Regions from separate parts of the Kitasatospora sp. NPDC007106 genome, predicted to be linked through region 2. Evidence: riboswitches for the same ligand, from Rfam matches in the RefSeq annotation. Region 2 holds a riboswitch; each other region holds the start of a gene.

Region 1 (2,253 bases), on a different contig from region 2:
GGACGCCCACCGGGTGTACGAACGGCTCGGTTTCCGCCGTGCCCCCGAGCGCGACTGGGCCCCGATGCCCGGCATCGACCTGATGGTCTATGCCCTGACGTTCTGACGTGACTCGCCCCGAACGATTCGTTCGACCGGAGCCCGACCACACCGACACCCGCACCCGCACGTGAACTCGACGAGCCGGGCGGAAGCACCCGTCGGCGACGGTGCCGAGCCGATGCCGATGCCGATGGCATCACCCGATCGAGCCGCCCTCGAACCGCCCCGGAGCCATCGGCGAGTTGCAGAGGCAGGCGGTCAGGGTGAGCCCGACACCGCACCGGAGCCAGGACCGGCGGCACAGCGGCCACCCCGCCGCGGCGGAAAGGGACTTGGTCACGGCGGAAAGGGTCTAGCCGCAGAGCCGGCGGTCCTCGCTCCGCGGGATTCGCCGATCCCCTGGGCTCCGGGCCGACCCGTAGAACCGGGCGGCACCCCCGTACCGTCACTCATGACTGCAGATCGTAGGCCATCGGGCCCGCAGACTCCCGCGGCGGTGGCCGTTCCGTGAGCGGAGCGCGGGGGCGACGGGTGGGTCGGGTGTGCCCGAAGTGTGCACGGCCCGTTCGGCGAGGCCGTCGTAGCCACGGACGCGACACGCTGCGTGCACAAGATATGGGGGTACATCAGGGAGACACCACAACATGTATGCTCACTCTCGCTGTCGACGCAGGGGAACCCGGTGCGAGTCCGGGACTGCCCCGCAACGGTGAGCAGGCCCGTGAACGCCCGGGCCCGCGCAGTCCGAGGGCCTGCCGACGGTGTGCCACCGGCTTCCCCGCAGATGCCATGAAGCACAGCTGTACGTCCGGGCCTCGCGGGTGGGCCGGGTGGCGACGCGCACCCCCGACACGGTCGGGCGGTGCCGGTCTCCCCTGCCACGCGCATGCCCGGACGCGCCCCCGGCCCCCGGCCCGGGGGTGTCCGAAGCGTCCGCTGCCGCCACAGGAGAGAGTGCGCCTTGACCGTCGCTGCCTCAGTCACCCTGCCCTCCCAGGGATCCGCCGACAACGACCGGCCCGACCCCGGTGCCGCGCTGCTCCGGCTGCTCACCGACCGCAGCACCGACCTCCCCCAGGTGGACCCCGGCCACGTCGCCGCCGCCGCGCTGCGCGGCCGCCACGCCGGTTCGGACTTCGCCGAGCTCCGCGGGCTGGCCGTGGAGGCCGCCGCGTCGATGATCGCCGAGGACCCGCAGTACTCGAAGCTCGCGGCCCGCCTGTTGGCGCTGGAGATCCGCGACGAGGCGGTCTCCCAGGGCGCGGTCACCTTCGCCGCCTCGATCGCCGTCGGCCACGCCGAGGGCCTGATCGGCGACACCACGGCCGCGTTCGTGGCCAAGCACGCGGCCGCCTTCGACGCGCTGGTCGACCTGCAGGGCGACGACCGCTTCGAGTACTTCGGCCTGCGCACCGTGCAGTCCCGCTACCTGCTGCGCCACCCGATCACCCGCAAGGTGGTCGAGACCCCGCAGTACTTCCTGCTGCGCGTGGCGGCCGGTCTCGCGGTCGGCGACACCGAGAAGTCGGTGGCCGAGGTGGCCGAGCTCTACCGGCTGATGAGCCGTCTGGAGTACCTGACGTCCTCTCCGACGCTGTTCAACTCCGGCACCAAGCACCCCCAGATGTCGTCCTGCTACCTGCTGGACTCGCCGCTGGACAACCTGGACTCGATCTACAACCGCTACGCGCAGATCGCCCGGCTGTCCAAGCACGCCGGCGGCATCGGCCTGTCCTACTCGCGGATCCGCTCCCGCGGCAGCCTGATCCGCGGCACCAACGGCCAGTCGAACGGCATCGTGCCGTTCCTGCGCACCCTGGACTCCTCGGTCGCCGCGGTCAACCAGGGCGGCCGCCGCAAGGGCGCGGCCTGCGTCTACCTGGAGACCTGGCACGCCGACATCGAGGAGTTCCTGGAGCTCCGCGACAACACCGGCGAGGAGGCCCGGCGCACCCACAACCTCAACCTGGCGCACTGGATCCCGGACGAGTTCATGCGCCGGGTGAACGCCAACGAGGACTGGTCGCTGTTCTCCCCCGCCGACGTGCCCGAGCTGGTCGACCTGTGGGGCGCCGACTTCGACGAGGCGTACCGCAAGGCCGAGCAGGCCGGCAAGGCCGTCCGCACCATCCCGGCGCAGACCCTGTACGCCCGGATGATGCGCACCCTGGCGCAGACCGGCAACGGCTGGATGACCTTCAAGGACGCCTC
Region 2 (2,253 bases):
AGCTCGATCATGCCGGTGCCGGTGTCCAGGCTCTGCGCGAGGAAGGGGAAGGCGGCCGGGTCGTAGGTGTTGTGGATCCCGACGGCGGTGGCCGAACCGAACGGCAGGCCGCCGCCGGTGGCGGCGCCGGACTGGTGCGCGGGGAGCAGGGTGGCGGCCGCGGCCAGCAGCCCCACGGCGAACGTACGGCGAAGCTTCACGGGTGTCTCCTCGTCAGGAGCCTGGGGACGGCGGGCCGGACGGACCGCCTCCGGAAGCATGGGCCACCGGAACGGCTTCGAGGTGACATGACAAGAAAACTTGGCTGAAGCTGACCCCCCGTCCCGCTGACAAACCGTCAGGAAGCCCTCATTCCGTGCAGGGGGCCGTACCGTGCAGGGGTTCCTGCCGTGCGGGCGGTCGTTCCGAGCGGGCGCTCAGTCGGCGCGCCCCAGCACCCCGTGCTCCAGCACCTCGGCCACCGCGGTGTCGGTCAGCCGGTAGCGCACCACCCGGCCGTCCCGCTCGCCCTCGACCACGCCCGCGGCGCGCAGCAGCCGCAGCGCCTGGGAGACCGCCGGATCGCGCATCCCGGTGGCCAGCGCCAGGTCGGTGACGGCCAGCGGTCCGGTGGTGTGCAGGGCGAGCAGCAGCGCGAGCCGCCCCGGGTCGGCGAGCAGGCCGAACACCTCCGCCCAGGCCCGGACCCGCCCGGTGTCGCCGATCCCGGCGATCGCCTCGCAGACCCGGTGCCCGTCGATGGTGCGGTGGCCTGCGCGATCGGCGGGGAGGAGGTGCATGGCGGCATTCTCGCAGGCCCACCGGCCGTGATCTACGACACCTGCGCGGTTGTGCAGGCTTGCAGCTGTCGGTCCGTCACCCCTACGGTGGAGCAGCCGTGGTGTTCGGGAAGACCGGTGCAGGACCTCAGGGTCCGAGTCCGGAGCGGCCCTCGCCACTGTGAACGGGGAGTCAATCCGTACCCCTCGCGGGTCACTGGGCGCAGGCGCGCCCGGGAAGGCCGGGTACGGGCACCGTCAGAACCTCCCCGTGAGCCAGGAGACCGGCCACGGCACCTCACGACGTCATTCCACGAGGTGCTGGAGCGTGAACCGCAGATGACCCTGCCCGCAACCGGTACGGCCGCGCCGCCGACCGCCCCCGGCCTGCCCGCCTTCCGCTGGCGCCGGGAGGACACCCTCCGCACGGCCGGCCTGCTGGCGGTCATCCTGGCGATGCACGTGGCCGCCTTCGGCACGCTCTTCCTGCTGGTCGTGCCGGAGCGCTACGAGGTCGGCACCCAGGTCTTCGGCGCCGGACTCGGCATCACCGCCTACACCCTGGGCATGCGGCACGCCTTCGACGCCGACCACATCGCCGTGATCGACAACACCACCCGCAAGCTGATGGCCGACGGCCGGAGACCGGTCTCGGTGGGCTTCTGGTTCGCCCTCGGCCACTCGTCGATGGTGGTGCTGATGGCCGCCCTGGTCGCGGGCGGCGCCCAGCTGGCCGGGGTGCTGATGGACGACGGCTCGACCACCCACCAGGTGCTCGGCACCATCGGCACCACCGCCTCCGGCGCCTTCCTCTACCTGATCGCCGCGCTCAACCTGGCGGCCCTGCTCGGCATCCTGCGGGTCTTCCGGGCGATGCGGGCCGGCACCTTCGACGAGGCGGAGCTCGAACGGCAGCTCGACTCGCGCGGGCTGATGAACCGCGTCCTGCGCCGCGCCACCCGCTCGATCTCCCGCCCCGGCCAGATGTTCCCGGTCGGCATGGTGCTGGGCCTCGGCTTCGACACCGCCACCGAGGTGACGCTGATGGTGATGGCCGGTTCGGGCGCCGCGGCGGGCCTGCCCTGGTACGCGATCGTCTGCCTGCCGCTGCTGTTCGCCGCCGGGATGAGCCTGTTCGACACCCTCGACGGCACGTTCATGAACTTCGCCTACCAGTGGGCGTTCTCCAACCCCGTCCGCAAGGTGTTCTACAACCTCGCCATCACCGGCCTGTCGATCGCGGTGGCCTTCGTCATCGGCACGATCGAGCTCGTCGCGGTGCTGCACGACAAGCTGGGCCTGAGTGACCCGGTGAGCGGCTGGATCGCCGGACTCAGCCTGGACAACGTCGGCTTCGTCATCGTCGGCCTGTTCGTGGTGGTGTGGGCGGCGGCGATCGGCTACTGGCGGATCGCCCGGGTCGAGCAGCGCTGGACGCCCGGCGGGGCGGCCTGAGGTGGCCCGCGGGCGGCCGCCCCGAACGGCGGACGGGGTG
Region 3 (2,253 bases), on a different contig from region 2:
CCCGACGTCCCCGTGCCAGGCCGGTGAGGCCGCGGGCGGCCGTGGTGACGGCCAGGGCCAGGATGCCGACGCGGCGGGAGAGGCGGCAGGCGCGTTCGATGTCCGCGACGGCGACCGGACGGAGTTCGGCGCCGAGGACGGGGCGGTGCTCGACCCGCTCGCCGTACCGCAGGGTGCCGCCGAGGCGGACGCCGAGGCCGCCGGCGAAGGCCGACTCGGCCTGTCCGGCGTTGGGGCTGGGGTGTGACGACCCGTCGCGCCGCCAGACCTTCCAGGCGGCCCGCGGGTGCTCCGCGGCGGCGACGGTCAGCAGCGCGGTGAGCCGGGCGCCCGGCCAGCCCGCCACGTCGTCGAGCCGGGCGGAGGCCCAGCCGAAGCGCAGGTGGCGGGGCGAGCGGTGGCCCACCATCGCGTCCAGGGTGTTGACGGCCCGGAAGGCCAGCAGCCCGGGGGTGCCCGCCAGCGCGCCCCAGGTGAGGGCGTTGACGACCGCGTCGGCGGTGTTCTCGGCGACGGACTCGACGACGGCGCGGGCGATCTGCTGCTCGTCCAGGGCGCTCGGGTCGCGCCCGCACAGGTGGGGGAGCCGCCCGCGGGCGGCGGCGAGGTCGCCGGCCTCCAGGGAGCGGCCGATCGCGCGGGCCTCCCGGGTGAGCGAGGTGCCGCCGAGGACCGTCCAGGCGGCGGCCGCGGCGAGCGCGGCGCGGGCCGCGGGACAGCCCCGCAGCGCGTGGTCGGCGAGGGCGGCCCCGGCCGCGACGGCGCCCACGCTCAGCGCGGTGAAGGCGGTGCCGGCGCCCCGGTGGTCGCGCCAGAGCCGGCGCTCCAGGCGTCCGGCGGCGCTGCCGAAGAGGGCGACCGGGTGGCCGCGGCGGGGGTCGGCGAGGGCGGTGTCGGCGAGGTGGCCGGCCACGGCGCCCAGCAGGTAGGGGGCGGAGCTCAGACGGGCCACGGCCCGGCTCCCCGGTCGGGGCGCAGCGGTGACCGCTGGGCAGCCTGCATGGCGTGCGTGTCCTCACTCAGGGTCCGCGCCCTGGATCGACGAACCGGCGGCGAGAGTCTCCTGGCTTCCGGGTCCGGCGCGCGCTCGGGCCTTCCAGCGGCCCTGTGGCGGACCGCCGTGACCGTGCAAGGTCGAGCGTGCTCCCCGGTGACAGTGGCGGGACCGCGCCGGATTCGCACCGGCTTCCTCTGCATGCCTCCGTATGGCCCCGAGATCCCATCACGCGCTCCGACCACCAGTCAACAAAGCCTCCGGAGGGCTTGGTCACACTCCGTCGCCGGATTCCGTCGCCGCCCGCCCCGTACGATCCTCCAGCGCCGGGCGGTTCCGCCGGGGCCGGGTTCGTGCGTTCGGCGTGTGGGTGGTGCCGCGCGGGCGCCCGTACGTTCTTGTCGCATGCGACGCAGACCGTCCGCACCGCCTCCGGTGCCGTTCTCCCCGCCGGCCGCGCGGGCGCACCGCGCCGGGCTCGGCCTGAGCCCGGAGCAGGTCGCCGAGGCCATGGCCGCGCACGGTGTCCGGCTGCTGCCCTCGCACGTGGCGGCCTGGGAGGCCGGTGAGTTCCTCCCGTCGGAGGAGGAGTTCATCGCGCTCTCCCGCGCCCTGTGGTGCCCGCCCGCCCAGCTGATGGGCGTCGCGCCGGCGACCCTGCGGGACTTCCGGCTGGCCCGGGAGCTCACCCGGGAGCAGGCCGCGCACCGGATCGGGGTGGGTGCGGCGACCTACGCGAGGGCCGAGGCCACCGGACGCTGGGACGCGGACGGCGAGCAGGGCCTGGCGCTGGCGCACGTGCTCGGGCTGCCGCTGCGGGTGCTGGTCCGGGTGACCGGGCGTCAGGACGACCTGGACCGGCGGCTGCGCCAGGTGGTGGACGGCCGCTGGCAGGCGCAGCTGCGGGAGGTGGGCCGGATCGTGCCCGTCCCGCACGACCTGCTGGGCGGGGTGCTGGCCGAGTTGCAGGACGAGTACCTCGTCCCCGGGCACTGGGGCTCGTCGGTGCCGGACGCCGCCCGTCCGCCGGCCCGGCCGCTCGCGGAGCGGTTCTGGGAGCTGCTGGCCCGCCGGGGCACCGACGTGCCGGTCTGAGCCGCCCGGACGGACCCGCCCGGACGGACCCGCCCGGGTGGCCCGCTCCCGGGCCGGGGCGTGGACTGGGATCGCCATGTCCGTGCCGCCACACCGGGAGCGCCATGCGTTGGGGAACCGCCGCGATCGTCGCGGCCGCCGCCGTCGGGACGGGTGCCGCGGCA

Evidence for each region. Region 2 has a riboswitch for cobalamin ahead of ABZ641_RS17130 (HoxN/HupN/NixA family nickel/cobalt transporter). Riboswitches for the same ligand answer to the same signal wherever they lie in the genome.
Region 1: another riboswitch for cobalamin. It lies ahead of ABZ641_RS14195 (ribonucleoside-diphosphate reductase subunit alpha); the one in region 2 lies ahead of ABZ641_RS17130 (HoxN/HupN/NixA family nickel/cobalt transporter).
Region 3: another riboswitch for cobalamin. It lies ahead of ABZ641_RS17520 (cobalamin biosynthesis protein); the one in region 2 lies ahead of ABZ641_RS17130 (HoxN/HupN/NixA family nickel/cobalt transporter).

The regions. Positions count from the first base shown of each region.
Region 1 covers NZ_JBEYFP010000131.1:6,185-8,437, reverse strand. The annotation lists gene ABZ641_RS14205 (GNAT family N-acetyltransferase) at 1-106, shown strand, start outside; gene ABZ641_RS14200 (hypothetical protein) at 239-382, opposite strand; cobalamin riboswitch at 674-817, shown strand; gene ABZ641_RS14195 (ribonucleoside-diphosphate reductase subunit alpha) at 1,028-2,253, shown strand, end outside.
Region 2 covers NZ_JBEYFP010000189.1:210-2,462, reverse strand. The annotation lists gene ABZ641_RS17140 (phosphatidylinositol-specific phospholipase C domain-containing protein) at 1-200, opposite strand, end outside; gene ABZ641_RS17135 (metalloregulator ArsR/SmtB family transcription factor) at 417-779, opposite strand; cobalamin riboswitch at 862-1,066, shown strand; gene ABZ641_RS17130 (HoxN/HupN/NixA family nickel/cobalt transporter) at 1,098-2,213, shown strand.
Region 3 covers NZ_JBEYFP010000198.1:2,971-5,223, forward strand. The annotation lists gene ABZ641_RS17520 (cobalamin biosynthesis protein) at 1-943, opposite strand, end outside; cobalamin riboswitch at 1,057-1,193, opposite strand; gene ABZ641_RS17525 (transcriptional regulator) at 1,400-2,089, shown strand; gene ABZ641_RS17530 (alpha/beta fold hydrolase) at 2,194-2,253, shown strand, end outside.